3 regions of the Rhizobium sp. FG113 genome follow, and region 1 is predicted to be linked to each of the others. Evidence: predicted binding sites of a transcription regulator. Region 1 holds the regulator's gene; each other region holds the start of a gene.
What was found. The regulator LexA, encoded in region 1, represses DNA repair genes until DNA is damaged. The targets are predictions, from matches to a motif close to TGTTCNNNNTGTGTTCNG.
Positions count from the first base shown of each region.

Region 2: the regulator LexA is predicted to act here: its motif matches at 6,134-6,151, upstream of ACODTZ_RS28980 (ImuA family protein).
Region 3: the regulator LexA is predicted to act here: its motif matches at 4,606-4,623, upstream of recA (recombinase RecA).

Region 1 is NZ_JBMDKV010000003.1:200,425-210,485, forward strand. Features, by position in the region: gene gltA (citrate synthase) at 1-510, opposite strand, end outside; gene ACODTZ_RS11220 (ComEC/Rec2 family competence protein) at 805-3,252, shown strand; gene lexA (transcriptional repressor LexA) at 3,246-3,971, opposite strand; gene ACODTZ_RS11230 (VOC family protein) at 4,171-5,055, shown strand; gene kdsA (3-deoxy-8-phosphooctulonate synthase) at 5,052-5,894, shown strand; gene eno (phosphopyruvate hydratase) at 6,049-7,323, shown strand; gene ACODTZ_RS11245 (FtsB family cell division protein) at 7,479-7,799, shown strand; gene pdhA (pyruvate dehydrogenase (acetyl-transferring) E1 component subunit alpha) at 7,946-8,992, shown strand; gene ACODTZ_RS11255 (pyruvate dehydrogenase complex E1 component subunit beta) at 9,010-10,061, shown strand, end outside.
Region 2 is NZ_JBMDKV010000018.1:64,924-74,984, reverse strand. Features, by position in the region: gene ACODTZ_RS29010 (DUF6088 family protein) at 1-666, opposite strand, end outside; gene ACODTZ_RS29005 (hypothetical protein) at 1,305-1,937, shown strand; gene ACODTZ_RS29000 (hypothetical protein) at 2,474-3,166, shown strand; gene ACODTZ_RS28995 (helix-turn-helix domain-containing protein) at 3,163-3,402, opposite strand; gene ACODTZ_RS28990 (hypothetical protein) at 3,782-4,303, shown strand; gene ACODTZ_RS28985 (Fic family protein) at 4,514-5,653, opposite strand; gene ACODTZ_RS28980 (ImuA family protein) at 6,221-6,985, shown strand; gene ACODTZ_RS28975 (Y-family DNA polymerase) at 6,906-8,417, shown strand; gene ACODTZ_RS28970 (error-prone DNA polymerase) at 8,414-10,061, shown strand, end outside.
Region 3 is NZ_JBMDKV010000010.1:53,485-63,545, forward strand. Features, by position in the region: gene ACODTZ_RS21535 (AraC family transcriptional regulator) at 1-448, opposite strand, end outside; gene alaS (alanine--tRNA ligase) at 586-3,246, opposite strand; gene recA (recombinase RecA) at 3,403-4,479, opposite strand; gene ACODTZ_RS21550 (carbohydrate kinase family protein) at 4,720-5,664, shown strand; gene ACODTZ_RS21555 (pseudouridine-5'-phosphate glycosidase) at 5,693-6,619, shown strand; gene cckA (cell cycle histidine kinase CckA) at 6,816-9,416, opposite strand; gene ACODTZ_RS21565 (flagellar biosynthetic protein FliO) at 9,701-10,061, shown strand, end outside.

The DNA of each region.
Region 1 (10,061 bases):
CGGCATCTTGGCGATCATGCGCAGCGAAGCGACCATGCGCTGGTGCGGATCGGTGATGTCGGTGCTGTCGTGGTAGAACGCCGACAGGGCGCCGACGCAGCCGCACATGACGGCCATCGGATGCGCGTCGCGGCGGAAGCCGGTGAAGAAGCGGCTCATCTGCTCGTGCACCATTGTGTGGTGCGTCACGCGGTAGTCGAAGTCTTTCTTCTGCGCGGCCGTCGGCAGTTCGCCGTAGAGGAGCAGGTAGCAGACTTCGAGGAAGTCGCCCTGTTCGGCCAGCTGCTCGATCGGGTAACCGCGATGGAGCAGAACGCCCTCGTCGCCGTCGATATAGGTGATTTTCGATTCACAGGATGCGGTCGAGGTGAAACCAGGATCGTACGTGAAGGAAGCCGTGTTCTTGTAGAGGGCGCCGATATCGATGACATCAGGTCCGATCGTGCCGCTCTTGACCGGCAGGTCGACCGTTTTCTCACCGAGTTTTAGTGTTGCGCTTTGATCCGTCATTCTGATCCTCCAAACTGGCGGTTGGCGCCTTAAAAGCGCCATAGGGTTAAGCGTCGTCTGCGATAGCTATATGATCGCGCGCCTAATGCCAAGTTACCGTGATGCCATTTTGTGCATCGCAGTATCAACTTTTGAGCACTGCTGAGATGCCGTCTCCGCATAGCGGAAGCCAATGATAATCCTGACATTTTCGATGGTTTTATTTCCCGTTTGAATTCAAACGATTATAGTTGCGTTTCGGTTCCGCTGGCCTCATTCTGATTGCAGGTCAGGGTGGCTTTCGGGTGTCGTTGCATGCCGGAGTTGAATGCCAGTCACGTCGTTTTGATGCCACCCGAAGCGGCGCAAATTGCCAATTTGCCGGCCGTACCAGGGCAAAATGCCCGTGCCATAATGACGCGCGCGCCGTTGACGCAGTCGACGTCGGGTTTTCTGAGTCGCGCAAGCCGAGGGATCGGCCGCCAGGCAGCCGTTGCAGCACAAGCGTTCAGCACGGAATTCGATCACGGCCGCTTCTTCCTGGCGTCGCCCATCTTCCTCGGCGCTGGCGCCATCGCCTGGTTCCGCCTTGCTGTCGATATCCCGCCCTCACGGCTCCTTGCCTGGGCTGTGCTGTTTGGTCTCGTCTTCGTTCTGGCGGGCGCTGCGCGCGTTGCCACCCGCCGTGTGGCGATATCAGGCCTGCTAGTCGTCCTTGGCATGTTCGCGGCGCAACTCGAGACCTGGCGCGCTGATACCGTCGTGCTTGATACAGCGGTGACGACGACTGTGACCGGCCGCGTGGAACGGCGCGAGGGCGACGACAACGGCCGCTGGCGCTATATCTTAAGGGTAACGCGCACGGACGAGCCCTCTCTCAAGCGGCCGCCACAGCAGGTCTCGCTGGTCGCGCGCGCAGGAGCGCCCGTTGGGGTCGGTGGCTGGTTGACCGGCCGCGTGCGCCTCACGCCGCCGGCAGGACCTGCGCTCCCCGAACTCAACGATTTCGCCTTCTCTGCCTATTTCGACGGCATCGGCGCCAACGGCTTCTTCTACGGCATGCCGCAGACCATCGCGTCGCAGACCGATATCGCCGATCTCTCTGCCGCCGATCGCGCCGTGGAATGGCTCTACGGTCTGCGCAGCCGGATTGGCGACCGCATCCGCAGCATCCTGCCTGATGATACCGGCGCCTTCGCCGCCTCGCTGGTCACCGATGAGAGACGTGCCATCTCCAACGAGACGACGGAGGCGCTGCGCCAATCCGGCCTCGCCCATATCGTGGCGATATCAGGCCTCAACATGGCCCTGTCAGCCGGCATCTGCTTTGTCGGGCTGCGGCTGTTCTTTGGACTGTTTCCTGGCTTCGCGCAGGCCTATCCGACCAAGAAGTTCGCCGCCGGCAGCGCGCTTCTGGCGTTGACGGCCTATTACATGATCTCAGGCTTCGCGGTCTCGGCCGAGCGCGCCTTCATCATGATGGCGATCATGCTTGTCGCGGTGCTGTTCGATCGCCCCTCGATCAGCCTGCGCAACATCGCGCTCTCGGCGCTGCTGATCATACTGATGTCCCCATCGGAGGTGCTCGGTCCCAGCTTCCAGATGTCCTACGCCGCGACACTGGCGCTGGTCGCGGGCTTTGCTGTCTGGACCAGGAGGCGGCCTCGCGAAAGCGTTCTTCTCACGCATCCCGCGATAAAGCCGGTCATGGTCACGCTTCGCTTCTTCGGCGGCATCGCGCTGACCTCGATGATCGGCGGTTTCTCGACGGCGCTGTTTTCGATCGAGCATTTTCACAGGTTGAGCGGCTACGGCCTTCCCGCCAACCTGCTCGCCATGCCCGTCATCTCCTTCATCGTCATGCCTTTCGGAATGCTCGCGATGTTAGCGACGCCCTTTGGTCTGGACGCGCCACTATGGACCGTCGCGGGCTTCGGGCTGGATCTGGTGATCGACATCGCCAAGATGGTTTCCGGCTGGGGCGGCAGTGTCGATATCGGGCGGATACCGCAGTGGTATTTCGCGATCGCCGTGCTCGGCTTCCTAGTCTGGGGGCTGATGCGGACACGGCTGCGATGGATCGGTGCTGTGGGGGCCGCGCTTGCAACGCTCGTCGTTGTTCTGCTGCCTGCGGCATCTGCGCCTGAGCTGGTCGTCTCCGAGGACGGAAGCCTCGTGGCAGCAGTTACAGGCGACAGTCTCGCCAGCAACCGCGAACGCCCGCCCGACTTCATCTTCGGGCAATGGCAACGCGCGCTCGCGATCGAAGAACACAAGCCGCCTGACATGCTTGAAGGCGAGGCCTTGCCCATCCCGAAGAGGGGAGAGCCACGACCAAGGCTGACACTGAAACAACAAGGCGAAGCCCGCGCCATGATGCGCGATGCCGCAGCGTCCACAAATGACAGCGCTTTTCAGTGCCTCAAGACGGCCTGGTGCGTAACATCGCTCGACAGCGGCTACATCATCGCAACGCTCGAAAACGCCGCCTATCTCGGTCCCGCCTGCGATGTGGCCGATATCGTCATCACGCCTGTCCGTCTGCGCCAGGCGACATGCCGTTCCGGCGCAATGCTATTGACCGGCGAAACCCTCAGGCGATCAGGCGCCGTCGAAATCCGCATCGACGAGCAGGGGGCGCCTGTCGTCAAAACCGCTTATGAAAGCCTCGGTCGTCCCTGGATGCGTCATCGCGCCTATGACTGGCGCAACGACAGCTTCAGCGATGATCCGTCACCAACTAGTGACGTCACCACTCAGTGATACCGGCGAATAAGCCCGACGAGCTTGCCCTGAACCTTGACGCGGTCGGGCCCGAAAATACGCGTTTCGTAAGCCGGGTTCGCGGCTTCCAGCGCGATCGAGGCGCCCTTGCGGCGGAAGCGCTTCAGCGTCGCTTCCTCGTCATCGACAAGCGCCACAACGATATCGCCGGGGTTGGCGGTGTTGCCGTTGCGGATGATGACGGTGTCGCCGTCGAAAATGCCGGCTTCGATCATCGAGTCGCCCTTGACCTCGAGCGCGTAGTGCTCGCCGGAGCCGAGCATGTCGGCGGGGACGGTGATGTCGTGGGTGTTGTTCTGGATCGCCGAGATCGGCACACCGGCGGCGATGCGGCCCATGACGGGAACGGACGCTGAGTTGCCGTTGTCGGCGCTCGGCGCGGCCTTCGGGGCAGGGGCTGCGGCCACCGGCTGCGGCTTGCCGAGGCTGCCTTCAATGACGCTCGGCGAGAAGCCGCGTCGCGGCTGCAGGCTCGGATTATAGGCTTCCGGCAGCTTGATGACCTCAAGCGCGCGCGCTCGGTTCGGCAGCCGGCGAATGAAGCCGCGCTCTTCCAGCGCGGTGATCAGCCGGTGAATGCCGGATTTTGATGCGAGATCGAGTGCATCCTTCATTTCATCGAAGGATGGCGGAACGCCCGACTCTTTCATCCGCTCATGAATGAACAGAAGCAGTTCTTGTTGCTTGCGTGTCAGCATCGAAATGAACCCCAGAGTCGTGAAACAAAGCCAGAACGGACACTATATGTTCCATATGTGTTCCGCAAGTGCCTAAATTTTCGTAAAACTTGGCTCGGAATCGTCGCGATTTTGCACTTCATTCGATTTAACCGCGCCGGCCTCTTGCATTGTGGCGAAAGCCAGCGCACATCTCTGCCGATTTCGGGAGGATTTGCCGATGAGTGACCCCCATCCCCTGGACCACGTGGTGCTGCCGGTCGTCAACATCGAGATGGCGCGCGAGCGCCTGGGCAAGCTGGGCTTCACCGTCGCCGCCGATGCGCGGCACCCTTTTGGCACCGAGAATGCCTGCGTCTTCTTCGCCGACAAAACCTATATCGAGCCGCTCGGCATCACCAGCCTGGAGACATACGAGGCGGCCATCGGTGACGGCAACGTTTTCACCGCTCGCGACCGCGCCTTTCGCTTCCGCTGCGGCGACGACGGCCTGTCGGCGATCGTTTTCGGCACGCCGGATGCCGATAGCGATCACACCCGCTTCATCGACGATGGCATGAGCGGCGGCGAGATGCTGCAGTTCGCCCGGCAGATGAAGATGCCGGATGGTTCTGAAGCGACCGCGGCGTTCCGCCTGGCTTTCGCGGCCGATCTGCGCGCACCCGATTTCTTCCTCTTCGCCTGCCAGCGCGTCAACCCGCTGCCCAGCGACCGCAAGGCCTTGGAAAAGCACGCAAACGGTGTGTTGGGTATCCTGTCGATCGTGCTCTCGTCGTCCGATCCCAAGGCGTTCGCGCCGCTGTTGCAGCTGGCGTCGGATGCGCAGGCGTTCCGCGAGGAGGCATTCGGCGTCAGCCTGGATGCCGGCAACGCCCGCATTAATATCCTTTCGCCGGATGGTCTGAACGCTTACTACGATCTCGCCGAGCCCAAGGCCGATCGCGGCCTGCGCGGCGCGGCGATTGTCTTTTCCGTTGCCGATCTCGCCGTGACAGAGGCGCATTTGGCTGCTAACGGGATCACCTATACACGCAAGAACAATCGAATTCTGGTGAAGGCAGCACCCGGCCAGGGCGCGCTCTTCGCCTTCGAGGAGAAACGATGACTGAAACCAATTCCGAAGTGGCCGTTGGCGAAGGCGCCGGCCGTGTGGTGTTTTCCAACACCGGCAAGCTGTCGCTGATCGCCGGCCCCTGTCAGATGGAAAGCCGCGACCATGCCTTCATGATCGCCGGCACGCTGAAGGAGCTCTGCGACAAGCTCGGTATCGGCCTTGTCTACAAGTCCTCCTTCGACAAGGCCAACCGCACCTCGCTGTCGGCCCAGCGCGGCATCGGGCTTGAAACGGCGCTTGAAGTGTTCGCCGATCTCAAGAAGGAATACGGTTTCCCCGTTCTCACCGACATCCACACCGAGGAGCAGTGCGCCGAAGTCGCCACTGTCGTCGACGTGCTGCAAATTCCGGCCTTCCTTAGCCGGCAGACGGACCTGCTGGTCGCCGCCGCAAAGACCGGCCGTGCCATCAACGTCAAGAAGGGCCAGTTCCTGGCGCCTTGGGACATGAAGAACGTGCTGGCCAAGCTGAATGCCAGCGGCAACCCGAACATCATGCTGTGCGAACGCGGCGCTTCCTTCGGCTATAACACGCTGGTCTCCGACATGCGCTCGCTGCCGATCATGGAAGCCATGGGTGCCCCTGTCGTGTTCGATGCGACCCACTCGGTGCAGCAGCCGGGCGGGCAGGGTGGCTCCAGTGGCGGCCAGCGCGAATTCGTGGAAACGCTGGCGCGTGCCGCTGTTGCCGTCGGTGTCGCCGGTGTGTTCGTCGAGACGCACGAAGATCCCGATAACGCGCCGTCGGATGGTCCGAACATGGTCTATCTCAAGGACATGCCGCGCCTGCTGGAGAAGCTTCTGGCCTTCGACGCCATCGCCAAGGGCTGACGTTCAAAAGACTGACACGTTCGTGTATTAGGCCACGAGGAATAAAGCGGCGAAGCATGCGCAAAACGGCCCCAAACTGGCATTGTAATTTGCGCATCTTCGATTAAAGACGAATTTCAAACGATTTATCCACCCCTCAAGCAGAGAAGAGCCGATGACCGCTATTACCGATATTATCGCCCGCGAGATTCTCGACAGCCGTGGTAACCCCACCGTCGAAGTCGATGTCTATCTCGAAGATGGCAGCATGGGCCGCGCCGCCGTTCCATCGGGCGCGTCGACCGGCGCTCATGAAGCCGTCGAACTCCGCGATGGTGGCAAGCGTTATCTCGGCAAGGGTGTCGAAAAGGCCGTCGAAGCCGCCAACACGGAAATCTTCGACGCCATCGGCGGTATCGACGCTGAAAACCAGATCCAGATCGACAACATCATGATCGAACTGGACGGCACGCCGAACAAGTCGCGCCTCGGCGCCAACGCCATCCTCGGCGTTTCGCTCGCTGTCGCCAAGGCTGCCGCCGAAGCTGCCGGCCTGCCGCTCTACCGTTACGTTGGTGGCGCTTCCGCTCACCTGCTGCCGGTTCCGATGATGAACATCATCAACGGCGGAGCGCATGCCGACAACCCGATCGACTTCCAGGAATTCATGATCCTGCCGGTTGGCGCTGATTCCATCCGCGAAGCCGTTCGCATGGGCTCGGAAGTCTTCCACACGCTCCGCAAGGAACTCGCGGCCCAGGGTCACAACACCAACGTCGGCGACGAAGGCGGCTTCGCACCGGGCCTGAAGAGCGCTCCTGAAGCCCTCGACTTCATCATGAAGTCGATCGAGAAAGCCGGCTACAAGCCTGGCGAAGACATCCATCTCGGCCTCGACTGCGCCTCGACCGAATTCTTCAAGGACGGCAAGTACGTTCTCGAAGGCGAAGGCCGCACGCTGGAGCCGGGCGCAATGGCTGAATACCTGGCACAGCTCGCTGCCCAGTACCCGATCATCTCGATCGAAGACGGCATGGCTGAAGACGACTGGGATGGCTGGAAGGCTCTGACGGATCTGGCCGGCAAGAAGGTTCAGCTGGTTGGCGACGATCTCTTCGTCACCAACTCGGCTCGCCTGCGCGACGGTATCAAGATGGGCGTCGCCAACTCGATCCTCGTCAAGGTCAACCAGATCGGTTCGCTGACGGAAACGCTCGACGCCGTCAACACCGCGCACAAGGCAGCCTACACCGCCGTCATGTCGCACCGTTCTGGCGAAACCGAAGATTCCACGATCGCCGATCTCGCTGTCGCGACCAACTGCGGTCAGATCAAGACCGGCTCGCTGTCGCGCTCGGATCGTCTTGCCAAGTACAACCAGCTGATCCGCATCGAAGAAGGCCTCGGCCCACAGGCGCAGTACGCCGGCCGTTCGATCCTTCGCGGCTAATCGCCCGAATTCAGGAATTTGGCTGAAATCAAGCATTTGGAACCCGCGCCCCAACCGGCGCGGGTTTTTTGTTGCGCCACGTTCATAGTCAACGGACGGTTAATCTCTGCCCGGTAGTCTTCTGGTCAAGGGTAATGCGTTTCGAGAATGCGTGTATGTGGACCAAGCATCATAAGAAGAAAAAGATCGGCCGTTTCGTCATCCCGGCGATGGCGGTCGCGTTTCTCTCCTACTTCGGCTACCATTGCATCCATGGCGACTACGGCCTGCGCGCGACCGAAGTGTTCGAGCGCCAGCGCATCACGCGCGAAAGAGAGCTGGCGGTGCTTAAAAATAAGCGCGAGCACCTTGAAAAGCAGGTGGCGCTCCTAAGTGATGGTTCCATGGACAAGGACATGCTGGACGAGAAGGCCCGTCTGCAGCTGAACTTCTCCCGCGCCGACGAGATCGTCATATTCAATCATTATTCGAATTAACCGGATTCCGGTTAATCGAAATAAATTGATATTTATCAATGCTTTACCGCTGAATACGAGCCATGCAATTATGGCATTGCTGCGGCGAAATTTCTTCCCTATGGTGCGCACCACCCAAGAACCGATAAACCCATAGGGAGGGTTGAATGGCTCCGCGAAAAAACGCGACCGTTTCCAGCCGTAAGACAAGCGCAAAGCCTGCAGCCAAGGCATCGAATGGTGGCCCGGTGGCCGATTTCGATCGTGACGAAGAGCTCAAGGCCTATCGCGAAATGCTGCTCATCCGCCGTTTCGAAGAGAAGGCGGGCCAGCTTTACGGCATGGGCTTCATCGGCGGTTTCTGTCACCTTTATATCGGCCAGGAAGCTGTCGTCGTCGGCATGCAGATGGCGCAGAAGGAAGGTGACCAGGTCATCACCGCTTACCGCGACCACGGTCACATGCTGGCAACCGGCATGACCGCACGCGGCGTCATGGCCGAGCTGACCGGCCGCATCGACGGCTATTCCCGTGGCAAGGGCGGCTCGATGCACATGTTCTCCAAGGAGAAGCATTTCTACGGCGGTCACGGCATCGTCGGCGCCCAGGTGTCGCTCGGCACCGGTCTCGCCTTCGCCAACCGCTATCGCGGCAATGACAGCGTCTCGATCGCCTATTTCGGCGACGGCGCCGCCAACCAGGGCCAGGTCTACGAGAGCTTCAACATGGCTGCTCTCTGGAAGCTCCCGATCATCTACATCATCGAGAACAACCGTTACGCCATGGGCACCTCCACGGCCCGCGCCACGGCGCAGTCGAACTACTCGCTGCGCGGTTCCGGCTTCGGCATTCCCGGCGTCCAGGTCGACGGCATGGATGTTCGCGCCGTCAAGGCTGCGGCCGACGAGGCGCTCGAGCATTGCCGTTCCGGCAAGGGTCCGATCATTCTCGAAATGCTGACCTATCGCTATCGCGGTCACTCCATGTCCGACCCGGCGAAGTATCGCTCCAAGGAAGAAGTGCAGAAGATGCGCTCCGAGCAGGATCCGATCGAGCAGGTCAAGGCACGCCTCATCGAAAAGGGCTGGGCCTCAGAGGACGATCTCAAGGCGGTCGACAAGGACGTTCGCGACATCGTCGCCGATAGCGCCGACTTCGCCCAGGCCGCACCGGAGCCGGATGCATCCGAGCTCTACACCGACATTCTGCTGTAATCGGGGAGGGTAGACCCATGCCAATCGATATTCTCATGCCCGCCCTCTCTCCGACGATGGAAGAAGGCACGCTGTCCAAGTGGCTGAAGCAGGAAGGTGACAAGGTCACCTCCGGCGACATCATTGCCGAAAACGAAACCGACAAGGCGACGATGGAAGTCGAAGCCGTCGACGAAGGCGTCATCGGCAAGCTTCTGGTTGCCGCCGGCACCGAAGGCGTCAAGGTAAACGCCAAGATCGCTGTGCTCCTGCAGGACGGCGAATCCGCATCCGACATCTCGGCTGCACCTGCTGCTGCCGCACCGGCCGCCGCCGAAGCACCCAAGGCTGCCGAAGCGCCCGCCGCTGCAGCAGCAGCGCCGGTTCCGGCCGAGCCCAAGGCTCAGGTTCCGAACGATCCTGAAATCCCCGCCGGCACCGAAATGGTCTCCATGACCGTGCGCGAAGCGCTTCGCGACGCCATGGCCGAGGAAATGCGCGCCGACGACAACGTCTTCGTCATGGGCGAGGAAGTGGCCGAGTACCAGGGCGCCTACAAGGTGACCCAGGGTCTGCTGCAGGAATTCGGCGCCCGCCGCGTCATCGACACCCCGATCACCGAGCACGGCTTTGCCGGCGTCGGCGTCGGTGCTGCTATGTCCGGCCTGAAGCCGATCGTCGAGTTCATGACCTTCAACTTCGCCATGCAGGCGATCGACCAGATCATCAACTCCGCTGCCAAGACGCTCTATATGTCCGGCGGCCAGATGGGTGCACCGATCGTGTTCCGTGGCCCGAATGGTGCCGCTGCCCGCGTCGGCGCTCAGCACAGCCAGGACTACTCGGCCTGGTACAGCCAGATCCCGGGCCTCAAGGTCGTCATGCCCTACACGGCATCCGACGCCAAGGGCCTGCTCAAGGCTGCTATCCGCGATCCGAACCCGGTCGTCTTCCTTGAAAACGAAATCCTCTACGGTCAGCACTTCGACGTGCCGAAGATGGACAACTTCGTTCTTCCGATCGGCAAGGCCCGCATCCACCGTCAGGGCAAGGACGTCACGATCGTTTCCTTCGGTATCGGCATGACCTA
Region 2 (10,061 bases), on a different contig from region 1:
TCCCTCGGCGATTTCTTGAGCGGCCGGATACATCCATGCCGGCAAAGCCGAAAGGTTCATCCTTAGGTCGTCTGCAATGACCTGTCGGTTCGGACTATTCCTCAGCTTCTGGACGATCCCAGCTATGGCGGGTTCCAGGTTGCTTCGGTCGTCGCGCAGCCACGCCAGCGCCTGGACAATTCGCATGGCCGGCTTTCCGGCCCAGAATGCGGCTTTGGCCGAGGCTCTCTTGAAGTCGAGCTTGTAGATGACCGGGGCGCTCACTTTATGATCACCAGTCGTCGCATCGATCTCGATCGTCCTGGGGTATGTGTCCGCATGGATTGTTGATCGCGCGGGAGCCGCGGTAGTGAGCCCGAGATCATTGGCGGCGGTCATGCCATCCACGAGGATCCGGAGTTTGTCCCGGCGGGCAATCGCATCGATGAAGGATGCGCGTGGCGGAAATACCAGCTTTCCAGTTAGCTTGCTGACGGTGGGTTTGTCATAGAGGCCGCGGTAAGGCCGGCGAATATCGCCGCGATTTGTCAGCCGCTGCAGGGCCTTCTCAACGGCGTTTGGGCTGGCGATATCCAAAAAATCCCCCCGTGACCACACACCCGACGGAGCGCCAGCGGTGATTCTGGCATGAACTTTCTCAACTGTGTCTGAGGTTGGGTCGGGCATCGGCTCTCCTGTCCAAAGATTATATACAAATTCTGGTCAGTGGCAATCTGACCAAAATTTAGGTACAAATTCTGGTCAGTACTCGGGTATCCATACCATATGGATTCTGCTCAATCTCTAACGCGCTTATCAGTTGGAAGCCTGAAGCAAACTCCAGCCCCTCGCAGTCCTTCTGAAATAAACTCAATACCGGCATCCTCTAACGCTCCCTTCAGTGCTCGGAGGATCGGTATCGTGAGGGGTGGTCGCTCGTTGTGGACCTCGGCGCGGCTTACAGTCGCGACGCCGACGGACGCAGCTGCCGCAAGATCTCTCGCACTCCATTGGAGAAGTGCACGCGCAGCCCTAATTTGAGCCCCTGTGATTTCGTTGATATCTTTTGAGTTCAAATTGATCAATCTCAATTTTGATGGTAGAATTGCTTCCTATAACATTTGAACGGCTGCAGAGTATTGCGAGTACTTCTGCAGCCTAACCGCAATCAAGCTGTATGGAGCTCGGATCATGGCTGATTCTGAGGATAGCAGAAGTTTGTCTGCAATCACTCGCCGAAAATTGCCCCAGTCACTTGCCGCCTTTGCACAAAAAACTGGAGTCTCGCGTCGAGGCGGAATTCCTCTCCGTCGAGGATGGGGCAAATGACCCGTTCGGAGAAAACACCTGATACAACGCGCCGAGGCTTCCTGTCGGTTGCTGCGGCATCGATCACCGAGGCAGCCGGAGCGGGCTTGGCCCTACAGGGAGGGGAGAGCGTAGGGGACCCGGACCTTGTGGTGTCGCTGTGGAGGGACTGGCTGACGGCTCACAGAATGGCCAGTGACGCCTGTCGCCGGCAGCAGAAACTTGAAACAGATATGCTGCGAGAACTTGGCAGCGTCCCGCGGGTGGAGATCGTTTTCCCCGAGGACGACGGATTCATCTGGGCGTACACCATAGACGAGATCCGCCGCCTGCTGCCAAACCCCGAACAAGGCGATACGCGATGGACGGCCATAGCGGAATTGTCGGCACGGCAAGCTGACTGGGACGCAGTCGATATTCACATCGGATATTCCGAAGCCAAGAAGGCGGAAGCGGAAACCGCTGATATTGAGGATGGATTATCGGAAGCTCTGTGGAGCACCTTGCCTCGATCGTTCGCCGGTCTCGCAGCGAAACTGCATTGCGTGCTGGAGATGGAAGACCCAGGTTCGGGCTTGCAGGAAGCGCCGTGGCCGCAACTGCGCGCTATTCTTGCCGATCTTGTGCGGATTGCAGCGCTGGGCGATTGATCGTTGCGCCGTCCGGCCATCAAAGCCTCGGAACTCAATCTCCGAGTCAAGGTTGACCGCAAATTGCATTATCAGCGTCGACCGGCTCCACCGATGCGCAGAAAAGGGGGCATATTGTCCGCAAATATGCGGAGAAAAAGAGTTGTTATTTCCGCAAGGGCGAGAAGACATCAGATCGTCTATCCAAGACGATCTGGATTCATCGGCCCATCGCGAGATCCTTTGTGGAACCAACTCACTCACTTGCTCTCCGAACGTCGTCCGACAGAGGAGGGTCGTGCAGTGGTCAATAATCGCGCCGCTCTAGTCGAGGCGAAAGACTTCGGCATTGTCCTGGCGCTCCCGCAGCCTCTTGTAGGACGGATGGCGAAGCTTCCCGTCGGCGGTCCGGGCTCGATCTGCGCGTCTGCTTCCGGCTTTGCTGGCAGACGCTGCCCGTGCAAAACTGGACGATTCTAGATCTAATCGCTATTCCAAGGCCAGCAGGTCCGCCACGCACGCGGTCGATCATCCAATAATCGCAAAGAGGCTTCGGCTTGAAGAGAGTACAACGCACGTTCACGGTCGAGTACAAGTCAGGTCGCCGCAAACTCGGGACGCAGCCCAGCTCGATCTGGGGCAACATGGATCTCAAGTCTGTCGCGCGAGCCGTTGAAAACGAGGGAGTTCTCCCGCCCAATCCACTTGCTGACGCCTCCGAACGAGATGCTCATGTGCTGCCTGGCTCTCTGAGGGACTTGACCTGTCCTGTGAAAGAGACAGAAATTCCGACGAATTGCCAGGCGATGCCTGCGGCAATCGGAACGGAGCCAGTTACCTACATTATGGCGCCTGCTGTTGTGGAAGTCGCACCTTCATCGCCTGAGCAGGGTATTCCTAATACGGTACGTCATGGGGCTAAGCTCGACGGTGCGGCAAACGATCCCATCGGCACCAACAGTGCCCGACGCTTGAAAAAGCGAAGTGGCGGCACAAAACCGATTGCAGGCGACGACATCCGCCTGCGCAAGACTGCAAAACGGGCGCCAAAGAATTTGCGAGCGGCAAAGGTCGAGCTGACTTCAGCCAGTGACGACCGGGCAGAACTTGCGGAGCTAGAGACCGAGAACAGCAGATTGCGTGCACTGCTGGCGGAAAAGCTTCGTGCGGAGAATGCCATCCTGCGCACGATGCTGCAGTTTGCAGCGTTTGGCCTGCCCTCTAGTGGGATGAGCGAACAGAAAGCCTAGTCCGAGGCATCTTTGTGTTTTAGGCGAATGCCCACGCCGGCCCGATTGTCCTCAGCAATGAACTCGATCCCGTTAGCTTCCAGCACGCTTTGAATGGCCAACAGTGTACTTGGGCGCAGCTTATCGCCCCTCTCTAGGCGGGTGACAGTTTGCGTTGAAACGCTGGCTGCACTCGATAGTTCGAGCACGCCCCAACCAAGCGCTACCCGCGCCAGCTTGCATTGAATACCCTTCATATCACCATGCCATGGTGATTTAGATTGCGCATTGCGAACTTGCCCTGTAGTCTTTCCTGACTGGACGGCCGCAGACGGTGTTCGTACCACCCTCCGCAGCCTAACCACAATCAAGCTGTTTGGAGCTCGGATCATGGCTGATTCTGAGAATAGCAGAAGTTTGCCTTCAATCACCCGTCGAATATTATGGTGCTCACTCGCCGCTCGTCTGGTGATCAAAAGCCCTTTGGTGCGATGGGCCAGGTGTTCTCTTAATCGTGGGGGGCGCAGATGACCCGATCCGAGACCGCGCCCGATGCAATGCGCCGAAGCTTCCTGACAGGTGCCGCTGCATGGATCACTGGGACGGCGCGGGCTGGCGGAGCCGCACGGGAAGGGGATGCCGTCTGACGCTGATCCGGCTGTGTCACTATGGCGCGACTGGCTGGTGGCTCACCGGTCGTTTGGCGAAGCCTTCCGTCGGCAGCAGACGCTCGAAACAGAAATGCTTCGTGAACTCGGCAGCTTCCCGCGAGTTCAGATCGTTTTCTCCGGGGATGAGGGGTTTATCTGGGCTTACACCGCGGAGGAGATCAAACGCCTTCTACCGAGCTCTGAAAACGAGGACGAGCGACGGTTGGCATTGGCTGAACTAGCGAAACAGCACCTCGATTGGAACGCGGTCGATATTCGGGTCGGATATTCCAAAGCCAAGGAGACGGAAGCGGAAAACGCCGACCTGGAGGATAAGCTGTCCGAAGCATTATGGAGAACAGCACCCAAGTCGTTCGCCGGCATTGCAGCAAAGCTGCATTGCGTGTTGGAGACGGAGGATCCAGGCTCGGGTTTGCAAGACGCGCCGTGGCCGCAGCTGCGCGCTATTCTGGCCGACCTTGTGCGGATTGCGGCGCCGGGCAATTGATCGTCGCGGCATTCTTTATTCGGGGCGGAAGATTTTGGCATGGTTCCGTCTGCCTGCCTCGCAATCTCTATGGGATGCATGGCGACTCTGCCGTCTTGGCAGGAACTCGCTGTCTGCAATCATGGTCGTTCGAGATTGCATGACACCCGCAGTGTCAATCGGGTCGGCCTGCAATGCAGTTGGTGTGGTGTCTCCTTGTTTTTTCGGTTCTCAAGACTGCGAGTGAGTGTCCGAAGCGACACCTATAACCAGTTCGTAGGCAGTGCTGCGGCCGCCAGCTTCCCCTTTGCGAAGGATGCCTTTCGCCAAAAGGTCCGCGATGTCACGCGACGCCGTGTCCTGGGATGCGTTCGTCAATTTCGCCCATTTGGTCGATGTGAGCTTCCCCTCGAAATTTCCCTCCAGCAACCGATTGAGAACCTTGGCCTGTCGCGTGTTGAGGTCGTGAGCGACATGGCTCTGCCAGAACTCATTCTTCAGCATGACATTGTCGAGGGTCAGCAAGGCGGCGCCCACCGCACTGCTTAGACGATCGACAAACCATTGAATCCATTTCGTGATGTCGAGGTCCTCGTGGGCTGTTACGGATTGAAGGGCCTCGTAGTACCCGGCACGCGATTTCTCGATAGCTGCGGACATGGAATAGAGCCGTTGAGCGCCCCCGCCATCGCGCGCAAGGACCATGTCGGCGATCGCACGGGTTATGCGGCCATTGCCGTCGCCGAACGGATGGATGGCGACGAACCATAAATGAGCGATAGCGGCCTTGAGGAGAGGATCCATCTGCTGTGATCCATTGAACCAATCGAGGAATGCCTTCATCTCGGTCTCCAAGCGATCGGCCGGCGGTGCGACATAGTGCACCTTCTCGTGCCCAAAAGCTCCGGACACGATTTCCATGCGGCCGCCGGAATCGTCACGCCAGGCGCCTACCCGAAGTCGATGTCCCCATTCGTTGCGACCGGTCGGAAAGAGGGCTGCATGCCACTGAAAAAGACGTTCCTCTGTTAAAGGTTTGAAACAGTCAATTGCAGCATCGAGCGTTATGTGAACGATCCCCTCAATCGAGCGGCTGGGCGTCACAAAGCCGTCGATATCAATACCAAGTCGTCTTGCCAAAGAGGACCTGACCTGTTGCTCATCCAGCCGTTCCCCCTCGATCGCCGACGATTTTACGACGTCGTCCGTCAGGGCCCGCAGGAACGTTGCTTCACGGGTTCGAAAGCCAAGGCTCTCCACGCGGCCGATAAGGCGGCCCTGGTCAAGGCGCACGTTCGCGAGAGAGGGCGTAAACTCGTCCGATTGCCATTCAAAAGCTGGCCAATTTGGAGACTGCCAAATGTAGGTCATGCTCTATGATTGCGGCTTGATGCGGAGAATAGCAAGCTTATTCTCCGCAAATATGCGGAGTAAAGTCGTGTTATCTCCGCATGACTTCAAGACGAAGCCATATCGAGAGGTTGACGCTCGCATGTTCATGACCGCGAGTGTTTTTCGCCGATCTTTTTCCACTTGCGACCACAGCGGCAATCGCCGCGCCACGATTTCTAGTATAAGCGGAAAACTTAAGCGTCATGCCGTTGTTCCCAGGCCCCCTGAATGATGCGTGGCGGAGTTTGACGTCGACCATGCACACAACAGGGAAAGTTTAGGAACGCTGTGGCGATCTCAGCTTTATCCCCGTTATCCAAGCGGATTGTGATTTGAGTGGGTGGCAGCGGAAAAAATTCTCACACCGGCTAGCTGCCTGATTCCGATAGCTATTCGCTGAATTTGCAATCCTCAGGATAATATTCCCATCCCTAGGGTTGCTTGACTCTTTGCTGCGACAGGAACAGAAACAGAACATTCGCATTTTGTCCAGCATGATGCTGGTCCAGAATATCCGCCACACGACCTTGAAGGGAGCCGTGAACGATGACTGCTGCCCGAGCCCAAGGGATGTCGGATGTGATCTCAGATTTGCGTGAGCGGATCGCGACGATGGAAGGCGTATCGGCGAGAAAGGTCGGCTGTCTTGCCTTCGGCGTTCCTGAGATCGATGCGATCCTGCCCGGCGGTGGCCTGGCCTACGGCGCATTGCATGAGTTCGCCGGAGGCGGGGCAGGGACCGTCGATGGCGCCGCAGCCGCCCTTTGTGCCGCCGGCATCGCCGCGCGAACCAAGGGCCCGATCGTTTGGTGCCTGACCCGGCCCGACCTGTTCTTCCCCGCCCTGGCGCAGGTTGGTCTTCATCCCGATCGGGTGATCTTCGTTGAGTCCGACAAGGAAGAGGACGTGCTCGCCAACATGGAGGAGGGCTTGGCCTTCGGTGGCCTCGGCGCTGTGGTCGGCGAGCTCGTCCGATTGCCGATGGTCAGTTCCAGGCGGCTGCAGCTTGCCGCGGAACGCACGGGCACGATGGCGCTGGCGGTGCGGCGATGGCGACGGCAGACGGAGGCCAACGATTTTGGCCAGCCAACCGCCTCGACGACGCGGTGGCGTGTCAGCGTCATGCCGTCGGAAGACCTTCCGGTGCCTGGCGTCGGTCGGGCGCAGTGGTTTTTGGAATTGATGCGCGCGAAAGCGGGTGAATGTGCTGAGTTTCTCGTAAGGGCATGTGATGACAAGGGTCGTATCGATCTATCTCCCGGATCTGCCGACCGATCGGATCAGACGCGACGATCCGTCCATTCCGGCTGAGCAGGCAATCGCGGTGATCGCCAGGAGCGGCTCGAAACGTTGGGTATCGGCCGTGGATGCAGCTGCGCGAAAAGCCGGCCTGCGCGTTGGCATGCCGGCGGCCAAGGCCCAGGCGCTGTTTCGCGGACTGATGCTTGTCGATGCCGAGCCTGATGTCGATGCGGCGGCGCTTGAACGGATAACGCTATGGGCACTCACCCAATACTCCCCAATCGTTGCCGTCGACGGCACTGATGGCATCGTGCTCGACACGGAAGGCGCCGATCATCTGCAGGGTGGTGAACTGCCCATGATCACGAAGATCTCCAACCAGTTCCTGGCGCGCAAGCTGACGGCGCGCGTTGCGATCGCCGACACCTGGGGTGCTGCGCACGCCTGCGCGCGGGCCATCAGCCGCGAGACCGTCATCGTACCCGTTGGCAAGACCGTTGCTGCCGTCGAAAAGCTGCCGATCACGCTCTTGCGTCTGCCGGAGAAGATCCTCAGTGATCTCCGAACGCTCGGTTTCCAGACTGTTGGCGAATTGGCCAATACCCCACGCGCGCCCCTGACGCTGCGTTTCGGACCGGAAATCGCCCGGCGCCTCGACCAGATGTTCGGCCGCGTCGCAGAGCCGATCGATCCAATCCGAACGCCAGAGCTGGTCGAGGTCACAAGAGCCTTCGCAGAGCCAATCGGGGCTGCCGAGACCATCGACAAATATGTCGGCCGCCTGGCCGTACAGCTGATTGGCGAGCTGCAGAAGCGGGGTCTCGGCGTGCGCCGCGCTGACCTGATCGTCGAGAAGGTCGACGGAAGCAGGCAGGCGATCCGCGCCGGAACGGCCAAGCCCGCCCGTGATGTCGCCTGGCTCACCAAGCTGTTTCGTGACCGGACGGAAAAGATCGAGCCTGGCTTCGGGATCGAGAAATTGACGCTGGTTGCCGTCATGGCTGAACCGCTTGAGGACATGCAAAGGGTCTCGTCCCTGGTTGAGGACGAGGTGAGTGATGTCACCCCGCTGATCGACATTTACGGCAATCGGGGACAACGGGTCTATCGTGTGGCCCCGGTTGCCTCAGATGTCCCCGAACGCTCCGTTCAGCGCATTGCCGCCGCCTCTGATCCGCTCGAAGTCGCATGGGTCGGTCATTGGCGTCGGCCAGTCCGCCTTCTGCCGCGCCCGGAACTGATCACGGCAATCGCCCTCATGCCGGATCATCCGCCAGCCTCGATTGTCTGGCGCGGCCGGCGGCGCAAGGTCAAGCGTGCCGACGGTCCGGAGCGCATCTTCGGCGAGTGGTGGCAGCGCGATGCAGAAATGGAGGCGGTCAGGGACTACTTCGTCATCGAGGATGAAGCCGGCGAACGGCTTTGGGTGTTTCGAGCAGGTGATGGTGTCGATCCTGAGACCGGTGACCATCGCTGGTTCATGCACGGGATATTCGCATGAGCTATGCCGAGCTCCAGGTCACGACGCATTTCTCGTTTCTACGCGGAGCTTCGTCTGCCAACGAGCTCTTCATCCGCGCTCGGGACCTGGGCATCGAGGCGATCGGTGTGGTCGATCGAAACAGCCTGGCCGGGATCGTTCGTGCGCTGGAAGCGTCACGCGCAACCGGCCTGCGACTGGTCGTCGGCTGCCGGCTGGATCTTGCCGATGGCATGTCTGTGCTGGTCTATCCGACCGATCGCGCCGCCTATTCCCGGCTGACGCGCCTGATCACCCTTGGAAAGAGCCGTGGCGGCAAGAACAACTGTATTCTTCATTGGGATGACGTCGTCGCCTATTGCGACGGGATGATCGGCATTCTGGTGCCTGATCTCGCTGACGAGACCTGCGCCGTGCAGTTGCGCAGGCTCTCCGAGATCTTTGGCGATCGTGCCTATGTGTCGCTCTGTCTGCGCCGGCGGCCGAACGACCAGCTGCGCCTTCATGAGATCTCCAACATGGCCGTGCGGTTCAAGGTCAAAGCCGTCGTCACCAATGACGTGCTCTTCCATGAACCCGGCCGGCGACAGCTGCAGGATATCGTCACCTGCATCCGTCACAAGACCACGATCGATGACGTCGGCTTTGAGCGCGAGCGCCACGCCGATCGTTATCTGAAACCACCAGAGGAAATGCAGCGGCTGTTTCCGCGTTACCGGCAAGCGCTGGCGCGGACGATGGAGATCGTGCGGCGTTGCACGTTCTCGCTCGAGGAGCTGACCTATCAGTACCCTGAGGAAGCGATCGTACAGGGCAAGGATGCCCAGTCCTCGCTCGAGCACTATGTCTGGGAATGCGTGCCCGATCGTTACCCGGAAGGCCTGCCGCCGGATGTTCTGAAGATCGTGCGCCACGAACTCGACCTCATCCGCACCATGAAATATGCGCCCTATTTCCTGACCGTCTTCTCGATCGTTCGTTACGCCCGCAGTCAGGGGATCTTGTGTCAGGGCCGCGGTTCGGCCGCCAACAGCGCGATCTGCTATATTCTCGGCATCACCAGCATCGATCCTTCGACCAACGATCTGCTGTTCGAGCGTTTCGTCAGCCAGGAGCGCGACGAGCCGCCTGACATCGACGTGGATTTCGAACACGAGCGCCGCGAAGAGGTCATTCAATGGATCTACCGGACCTACGGTCGGGAGAAGGCAGCGCTTTGTGCCACCGTCACGCGCTACCGCGCGCGCGGCGCCATCCGCGATGTCGGCAAGGCGCTCGGACTGCCTGACGACGTGATCAAGGCGCTCTCCTCAGGCATGTGGTCCTGGTCGGAAGAGGTCCGCGATCGCAATGTCCGCGAACTCAATCTCAACCCGGAGGATCGGCGTCTCGCCCTGACCCTGAAACTGGCACAGCAGCTGATGGGAGCGCCGCGCCATCTCGGCCAGCACCCGGGTGGCTTTGTCCTGACCCATGATCGGCTCGATGATCTCGTTCCGATCGAGCCGGCCGCGATGAAAGACCGGCAGATCATCGAGTGGGACAAGGACGATGTCGAGGCGCTAAAGTTCATGAAGGTGGACATCCTGGCACTCGGAATGCTCACCTGCATGGCCAAGGCCTTCGAGCTCATTCGCGAGCACAAGGATCAGGATATTGATCTCG
Region 3 (10,061 bases), on a different contig from region 1:
CCTTATGGCGCACGCCGACAAGCGCGATCGGCTCGATCTTCCGTAAGGTAACGTTGAACATGGCTTTAGTCCTTCCGTTAGGTGAGGGTTGGAACTCCGTGTGGCTTCCCTCTTTCCGGTAACGGGCCGGCGGCATGCCGTAGACCGATTTGAAAATGCGGTTGAAAGACTGGAGGTTGGGATAGCCGGATCGCCTGGCAATCTCCCCGATACCGAGATCCGAACGGACGATATCGCCCGCCGCGCGATGCAATCTCAACCGCTTGACGGTCGCCGCCAGCGTCTCTCCATGGACCGCGCGATAGATCCGGTGCCAGTGATAGCTCGACATGCAGGCGATCTCGGCAAGCTTATCCATATCCAGCTCTTCATCGAGATGATCATGAATATAGGCCGAAACCCGCCTCAGGCGGCTTTCATAGAGTGCCCATGCCGTGGTGCCGTTCATGTCGAAACCTCATGCCAGTTGACCGGCTGCAGACAAACATAACGCGATTTGACAAATCCTGCTGAGTTGCCGGCGCAAAAGAAAAAGGCGGGCACTCGAAGCACCCGCCTTTCGCAATTTAATCAAAGACAGGCCGATCAGCCGGCCAGCGCAGCCGCCACGGCCTCGAGCGCCTCGTCGGCCTTCGATCCGTCCGGACCGCCGGCCTGCGCCATGTCGGGACGGCCGCCGCCGCCCTTGCCGCCGAGAGCGGCAGAGGCGATGCGGACGAGATCGACGGCGCTGAAACGACCAACGAGATCAGCGGTGACCGCGACCACGGCGCTGGCCTTGCCATCGTCGGAGACGCCGATCAGCGTCACAACGCCGGAGCCGAGGCTGGCCTTGCCGTCGTCGGCGAGACCCTTGAGATCCTTCGGATCGACGCCGGAAATGGCCTTGCCGAGGAACTTGACGCCGGCGATGTCGCGCACGGCCTCTTCCGAGGCGCCCTGCCCGCCACCCATGGCGAGCTTGCGCTTGGCGTCCGCCAGTTCCTTCTCGAGCTTGCGGCGCTCGTCCATCAGCGCTTCGACGCGCGTCAGCACGTCGGCCGGCTGCACCTTCAGCGAGGTCGCCAGCGCCTTCACGCGCTCGTCCTGCTCGGCGAGATAGGCACGAGCCGCCTCACCGGTGACGGCTTCCAGACGGCGAACGCCGGAGCTGACGGCACTGTCGCCGAGAATGCGCACGAGACCGATGTCACCGGTCGCAGACACATGCGTGCCGCCGCAAAGTTCGATCGAGTAAGGCTTGCCCGTCTTCGCCCCATGCAGCCCCTGGCCCATGGAGACGACGCGGACCTCATCGCCGTATTTTTCGCCGAACAGCGCCATCGCGCCCTCGGCACGGGCGTCGTCGACGCTCATCAGCCGGGTCGTGACTGGCGAATTCTGCAGAATGATCTCGTTGGCCATGTCCTCGACCACCTTGAGCTCTTCCGCCGTCATCGGCTTCGGATGCGAGACGTCGAAGCGCAGGCGATCCGGCGTGACCAGCGAGCCCTTCTGGGCGACATGGGTGCCGAGCACTTCGCGCAGCGCCTCGTGCAGCAGGTGAGTCGCGGAGTGGTTGGCGCGGATATGCGAACGGCGGGCGTGATCGACGGTCAATGCCACGGCATCGCCGGCCTTGACGGTGCCTTCGATGACGGTGCCCGTGTGAACGAACAGGCCCTCGCCGCGCTTTTGCGTATCTGTGATTTCGATCTTGGCGTTATCGGACGAAATCACGCCCGCATCGCCCATCTGGCCACCGGATTCGCCGTAGAACGGCGTCTGGTTGACGACGATCTGCACCTTGTCGCCCTTGGCCGCTTCGCTGACGGCAGCACCATCCTTGACGATCGCCTGGACAACGCCTTCGGCGGTTTCGGTGTCATAGCCGAGGAATTCGGTCGCGCCGTGCTTGTCGCGCAACTCGAACCAGATCGTCTCGGTCGCCTTGTCGCCGGAGCCGGCCCAATGCGAGCGTGCCTCTGCCTTCTGGCGCTCCATGGCGTCGGTGAAGCCGGCGAGATCGACGTTGATTTCGCGGGCGCGCAACGCGTCCTGCGTCAGGTCGAGCGGGAAGCCGTAGGTGTCGTAGAGCTTGAACGCGGTCTCGCCGTCGAGCATATCGCCCTTGCCGAGCGTGGTCGTGGCATCCGACAGAAGCGACAGACCGCGCTTCAGCGTCGTGCGGAACTTGGTCTCTTCGAGCTTCAGCGTCTCGGTGATCAAGGCTTCCGCGCGCACCAGTTCAGGATAGGCGCGGCCCATCTGCTGGATCAGCGCAGGCAAAAGCTTCCACATCAGCGGCTCGCGCGCGCCGAGCAGTTCGGCATGGCGCATGGCGCGGCGCATGATGCGGCGAAGCACGTAACCGCGGCCCTCGGCGGACGGCAGGACGCCGTCAGCGATCAGGAAGGCGGACGAACGCAGGTGATCGGCGATGACGCGATGGCTGGCGCGCTGCTCACCCTCGGCCTTCACACCGGTTGCTTCCTCGGAGGCCGAGATCAGCGCGCGGAAGAGGTCGATGTCGTAGTTGTCGTGCTTGCCCTGCAGCAGGGCTGCGATACGCTCGAGACCCATGCCGGTGTCGATCGACGGACGCGGCAGGTCGATGCGCTCTTCCTTGGTGATCTGCTCGTACTGCATGAAGACGAGGTTCCAGATCTCGATGAAGCGATCGCCATCCTCTTCCGGCGAGCCGGGAGGGCCGCCCCAGATGTGGTCGCCGTGATCGTAGAAGATTTCCGAACAGGGGCCGCACGGGCCGGTGTCACCCATCGCCCAGAAATTATCGCTGGTCGGGATGCGGATGATCTTGTCGTCGGAGAGACCCGCGATCTTCTTCCAGAGATTAAAGGCTTCGTCGTCGGTGTGATAGACGGTGACCAAAAGGCGCTTGGCGTCGATGCCGAATTCCTTGGTGATCAGCGTCCAGGCATGCTCGATCGCCTGCTCCTTGAAGTAATCGCCGAAGGAGAAATTGCCGAGCATTTCGAAGAAGGTATGGTGGCGCGCGGTATAGCCGACATTGTCGAGGTCGTTATGCTTGCCGCCGGCGCGCACGCACTTCTGCGCGGTCGACGCCGTCTTGTAGGGGCGCTGCTCGAGGCCGGTGAAGACGTTCTTGAACTGCACCATGCCGGCGTTCGTGAACATCAGCGTCGGGTCGTTGCGCGGCACCAGCGGGCTCGATGAAACGATCTCGTGGCCGTTCTTCTTGAAGTAGTCGAGGAAGGTCGACCGGATTTCGTTCACACCGCTCATGCTATGCCCTTCAGTGCTGCCCAAGGCAGGTCAAATCTTGAAAATTCAGTGGCTTTTATCGCTGACGTTAACCACTGTCCAGCAGACAAACAAAACCGGCTGCATTCTGATCAAGGAATGCAGCCGGCTTTGAACTATTCAGTCGTGGATCGAGGCTTATTCGCCGTCGGAATCGTTGGCGTCGGGACCGCCATTTTGCAGCTGATCGGCGATCAGGCCGGCGTTCTGGCGGATCGAGGTTTCGATCTCGCGCATCAGCTCGGGATTATCCCGCAGGAAGGTCTTGGCGTTCTCGCGGCCCTGGCCGAGACGCTGGCTATTGTAAGAGAACCAGGCGCCGGACTTCTCGACGATGCCTGCCTTGACGCCGAGGTCGACCAGCTCGCCGGTCTTCGACACGCCTTCGCCATACATGATGTCGAATTCGACCTGCTTGAAGGGAGGCGCCATCTTGTTCTTGACGACCTTGACGCGCGTCTGGTTGCCGATCACCTCCTCGCGCTCCTTGACGGCGCCGATGCGGCGAATGTCGAGGCGAACCGAAGCGTAGAACTTCAGCGCGTTACCACCAGTCGTCGTTTCCGGCGAACCGAACATGACGCCGATCTTCATGCGGATCTGGTTGATGAAGATGACCATGGTCTTCGACTTCGAGATCGAGGCCGTCAGCTTGCGCAGCGCCTGGCTCATCAGTCGCGCCTGCAGACCAGGAAGGCTGTCGCCCATTTCGCCTTCGATTTCGGCGCGCGGCGTCAGTGCCGCAACCGAGTCCACGACCAGCACGTCGACAGCGCCGGAGCGCACCAGCGTGTCGGTGATTTCGAGTGCCTGCTCGCCGGTATCCGGCTGCGAGATCAGGAGATTGTGCAGATCGACGCCGAGCTTGCGAGCGTAAACTGGATCGAGCGCGTGTTCGGCGTCGACGAAGGCGCAGATGCCGCCCTTCTTCTGGGCTTCCGCGATCGTCTGCAGCGCCAGCGTCGTCTTACCCGAGCTTTCCGGCCCGTAAACCTCGATGATACGTCCCTTCGGAAGACCGCCGATCCCGAGTGCGATATCCAGTCCGAGAGAGCCCGTCGAAACGGTCTCGATCTCGACCACGCCCTCGTTCGAGCCGAGCTTCATGATAGAGCCCTTGCCGAACGACCGCTCGATCTGTGAGAGTGCCGCTTCAAGTGCCTTGCTTTTGTCCACCGATTTGTCCTCTACAAGCCGCAATGTATTCTGTGACATTCGATCCACCTTTAGGTTATTGAAGCCGCTCAAGCAATGTCGCCGCCGATGTCGATTTTGTACCGCATTTGTTCTCATCGCGCAAGTGCTGTTCAAAGCATTGAAAGAAAGAGGTAAAACGGCCTGTGTTCTACATTTGTTTTATCCATGCAAAGCAAGAGCTTACAGCACCTGGACGGCGGCTGACCGCGCTTCAGCAGGCCGCTCGATTCGGCCAAGACGGCATTTCGGAGCGATGAGATGAGCAAGAAGATTCTCGTTCTTGGCGGCGCCCATGTCGATCGCCGCGGCCGCATATCGGGCGCGACGGCAGATGGCGCCAGCAACCCCGGCTCCTGGTTCGAGGAAGCAGGCGGCGGCGGCTTCAACGCGGCCCGCAACCTCGCCCGCCTCGGCTTCGACGTTACGATGATCTCGCCGCGCGGCGGCGATCCGACCGGGGAGATGGTGAGCGAAGCGGCAGATCTCGCCGGCGTCAACGACCGCCCCTTCATCTTTCTCGACCGCAAGACCCCAAGCTATACCGCGATCATCGAGCGCGACGGCAATCTGGTGATCGCGCTGGCCGACATGGATCTCTACCGCATGTTCGTGCCGCGCCGCCTGTCGATCCGCTCGGTGCGCGACGCGTTTTCGGCGACCGACATGATCCTCTTCGATGCCAACCTGCCGGAGGAGACGCTGGTTTCGATCACCGCCCGTGCCAAAGCGCTCGGCAAGCCGGTGGCGGCGATCGCCATCTCGCCGGCGAAGGCGGTGAAGCTGAAGGCCTGCATTGATGGCATCGACTATCTCTTCCTCAACGAGGCCGAGGCCACCGCGCTGACCGGCGAGCGGCCGGAAAACCCCGTCCATTGGCCGTCACTGCTCGGTGATATCGGCCTCAGGGGCGGTGTCGTCACCCGGGGGCAGCGCGAGCTGATCGCCTTTTCCGCAGGCCACGTGGCGGCGCTGCAGCCGGCCAATGTCGAGCATGTGTCCGATGTGACCGGCGCCGGCGATTCCCTCGCCTCGGGCGTCATTGCAGCGCTTTTGCGCGGACTGCCGATGAACGAGGCAATCCGCGAGGGGGCCGCTGCGGCGGCGCTGACCGTCCAGTCGCCCAACGCGGTCAATGAAAATCTATCCGCCGATCTCCTAAAACAGGCTCTTGCTCTTGTCCCGCAGGCGAGAATTCTGCATTGAAACCCGATCAGACGAAATGGAAGATCCGATGACGAACACTCTCTCCTCCAAGCTGCCGATCACCTATTCCAAGGAAGTGGCGAGCGCCAAGCAGCGTGGCGCGCCGATCGTGGCGCTCGAATCGACGATCATCACCCACGGCATGCCCTACCCCGGGAATATCGAGATGGCCCGCAGCGTCGAATCGATCATCCGCGAACAGGGTGCCGTCCCCGCCACCATCGCCGTCATCCACGGCACGCTCCACATCGGGCTTGAAGCCGAAGAGCTCGAGCAGCTGGCCAAGGCCAAGGATGTGCTGAAGGTTTCGCGCGCCGACCTCGCCTTCGCGATCGCCGAGCGCCGCCATGGCGCCACCACCGTCGCCGCCACGATGATCGCCGCCGAACGCGCCGGCATCAAGGTCTTCGCCACCGGCGGCATCGGTGGCGTGCATCGCGGTGCCGAAGAGAGCTTCGACATCTCCGCCGACCTCGAAGAACTTGCCCGTACCGGCGTTATCGTCGTCTGCGCCGGCGCCAAGGCGATCCTCGACGTACCGAAGACGCTGGAAGTGCTGGAAACATCAGGCGTTCCCGTGGTCACCTACGAGAGCGAAGAATTCCCGGCCTTCTGGTCGCGCTCCTCCGGCCTGCGCAGCCCGCTGACGCTGAACAGCCCGGCGGCCATCGCCAATTTCCAGACGGTGCGCGAACAGCTCGGCATCGACGGCGGCATGCTGATCGCCAACCCGGTGCCTGAAGCCGACGAGATCCCGGCCGAAGAGATGGAGATCTACATCCAGCGCGCGCTTGATAGCGCCGAACGCGATGAAATCTCCGGCAAGGCGGTAACGCCCTACCTGCTGAGCACCATCTTCGACCTCACCGATGGCCAGAGCCTGAAGACCAATATCGCACTGGTGGAAAACAACGCCCGCCTCGCCGGCGAGATCGCGGTTGCGCTCAACGCCTGATATTTGATGGGGTGTGCCGCCGTGGCATGCCCCATTCATCCAGCGGCCTTCGCCAAATCATAAGATTGGAGCGAGCGGTCGCCTCCAGCCAATCTCCCTCCTTGTGGGGGAGATGTCCGGCAGGACAGAGGGGGGCTTCACACGGCACGCCCTATACAGGGACCGCCGACCGGCACAACGCTGCCAGCGCCCTCACCTACCCCTCAAGCGTCTCCTTGACCACCACAGCCAGCTGCTTCAGCGAAAACGGCTTCGGCAGGAAGCCGAACTTGGACTCTGGCGGCAGGTTGCGGGCGAATGCGTCCTCGGCATAGCCCGAGACGAAGATGAACTTCAGATCCGGATATTTCTTGCGCAGTTCGCGCAACAGCGACGGCCCGTCCATTTCAGGCATGACGACGTCGGAAACGACGATATCCACCTTGCCATCGAGTTCGTCCATGATGTCGAGCGCTTCGACACCCGATCCCGCTTCGTGAACCGTGTAGCCGCGCGTCTCCAGCATGCGCTTGCCGCCGCGACGCACCGCCTCCTCGTCTTCGACCAGGAGGATGACCGCAGATCCCGTCAGATCCTCCGGCTGCTCCGCCTTCGCCGACGACAGAGCAACGACGTTGTCTGCGCTTGGGGTGACCGCATCGGCCTCGGCAGCAATCGCCGGCTCGACGATGTGACGCGGCAGGAAGACACGGAAGGTCGTGCCCTTGCCGACTTCCGATTCCGGCTGGATGTAGCCGCCGGATTGCTTGACGATGCCGTAGACCATCGCAAGCCCAAGACCCGTGCCCTTGCCCACCTCCTTGGTGGTGAAGAAGGGTTCGAAGATCTTGTCCATGATCTCAGGCGCGATGCCGGTGCCGTTGTCGGACACCTCGACCAGAACCATGTCCTCATGCGGCATGTAGGAGTAATTGAAGGCAGCGACCTCGGCGGCCGTCGCGTTCTTCGTGCGCACCGTCAGCTTGCCGCCCTCCGGCATCGCGTCGCGCGCATTGACGCAGAGGTTGATCAGCACCTGCTCGAACTGCGACAGGTCGGTCTTCACGGGCCAGAGATCGCGCCCGTATTCGACGTCGAGCTTGACATTGGTGCCCGACAGCAGCCGGTCGACCAGCATCCTCAAGTCGCCGACGACATCGGTCAGATTGAGCACGCTCGGCCGCATTGTCTGCTTGCGCGAGAAGGCGAGCAACTGGCGCACCAGCACGGCGGCGCGGTTGGCGTTGCGCTTGATCTCCATCAGATCCGCAAAACCAGGATCGGCCGGCCGCGCCTGCAGCAGCAGATGGTCGGAGGAGAGCAGGATGGCGGTCAGCACGTTGTTGAAGTCGTGCGCGATGCCGCCGGCGAGCGTGCCCACGGCGTTCATCTTCTGCGTCTGCGCCATCTGCGCCTCAAGCGCCTTCTGCTCGGTCACCTCGACGGCGTAGACGATCGCCGCCTCTTCCGGCGCTTCGTCGCTCTGGTCGATGACGGCGTTGACATAGAAGCGGAAATGCCTGTTGTCGTCGGCCTGCGTCTTGGAATCGAGCGGCGGAATGTCGCCCTGCCGGTCCTTGGCAGCGGCAAGCGCGCCTTGCAGCCTCGGCTTGTCGACATCCTGCACGATGGTTTCGAACAGCGCGCCGTTCTCGACGTCATCGCGCGACACGATGCCGGAGAAGAGTTTGAGGAACGGCGCATTGGTCCTGAGGATACGGCCGTCGCCATCGACGGAGGCGATCGCCATCGGCGTATTGTTGAAGAAGCGCGTGAAACGCATCGACGCAGCCGACGCCGACTGGTCGCCGTCAGTGCTGTCGCGCCGCGTGAGGACGATAGAGCGGCTCTCGCCTGGCGCACCGTCGCGCATCGAGGTGACGCTGTGAACGATCTGCACCGGAACGCCCTGGCCGTTCGATTTCTTCAGGTCGAGATCGAGCGTCACCGTCTTCTGCAGGCCGGGATCGGCCTGCACGGACTGGATCAGCGCCAGCCCCTCGCCGGCCACCATGTCGCCGATCGTCATCGAGCCGGGAATGAACTTGGTGAGGTCGATCCCCAGCCACTCGGCAAGCGTCGCGTTGAGATAGAAGATTTCGCCCTTGCGGCCCGCCGAAAAGAAGCCGGCAGGCGCGTGGTCGAGATAATCGATGGCGTTCTGTAGCTCCTTGAAGAAACGCTCCTGGTCGTCGCGCTCCGAGGTGATGTCGCTGATCTGCCAGATATGCAGCGGCCTACCGCCGCTTTCTTCGCTCTGCAGGATACGCGCCTTCAGCCGGTACCAATGAGCACCGGAACCGTTCGGCGATGGCCCGAGCGCGCGCAGCAGCCGGAATTCCTCGCGTCCCTCGCGGCCCTCGCGCAGCCCGTTCGAGAGCCTATACAGCGCCTCGTTGGATTCGCGGTGGCGCGACAGAAGCGCTTCCAGCGTCTGCACCTCGGTCGGCTTACGCGCGCCGGTCAGCGCGCCATAGGCGGCATTGGCGTAGACGATCCGGCCCTTCTCGTCGGTGATCAGCGATCCGTCGGGATGGCTGTTGAGAAAGGCGCGGGCAAGGCTGTCCGACTGACGCTGCGGCATCACCTCGATGAAGCCGATGATCGACGACACCAGGAAAAAGATGCCGACCATGGCCAGCACGCCGAGAACGCCGAGCACCATCTCGTTGTCGAGCGAGGTCTTGAACACCACGAAGGCGGCGGCGACGCCGATCAGCACCAGCGCCAGAAGCAGGATCCGCACGGCGGTTCCCGCGCGCCCTCCCCGGTCCACGAGCGGTTCGCTAAAATTGTCGGCCTGACGGGATTTCGTCATGTACTTCCTCGCATTGCCCGCCGGCCTTCATTCGTGACTAACAGACGAAGCAGGAATCAGGCGCCTTTTCCTTCTTAGCAATTTGCTGCCTCGCCAAAAACACCACACTCCATGAAGAGTGATTGAATTCACAAGCTACAGCGCCAGTTTTGCCGTTAAATGTAGATTGAGACGTTCCACAGACATTGCGTCGCATCGTTCGGTGACTGGACAAGCCGCCTCCCCCTTGTCTAGGAAGCTTAAAAATCGTCATGTGGTTGAACGCCGCAAAGGAGTACGTGACTATGTTCGATGGCATCATGGAATCTTATGGCAGCCGCTTCATCATTGCCGCGGGCGGCGTGGCCATCGCCCTGCTGCTGCTCGTCGCGGTCCTCTGGATCATGCGCAACCGGGCATCCTCGCCCTTCGTTCGCGGCGGCCGCAACCGCCAGCCACGTCTTCAGGTTCTCGACGCCGCAGCAGTCGACGCCCGACGCCGCCTTGTGCTGGTGCGCCGCGACGATGTCGAACATCTGATCATGATCGGCGGCCCCTCCGATATCGTCATCGAAAGCCGCATCCTGCCGGATGGGCAGATCGAGACCGTCAGCGAGCCGGCACGCCCGGAAGCACCGCAGCCGGCCGCCCCCAGCGAGCGGCCCG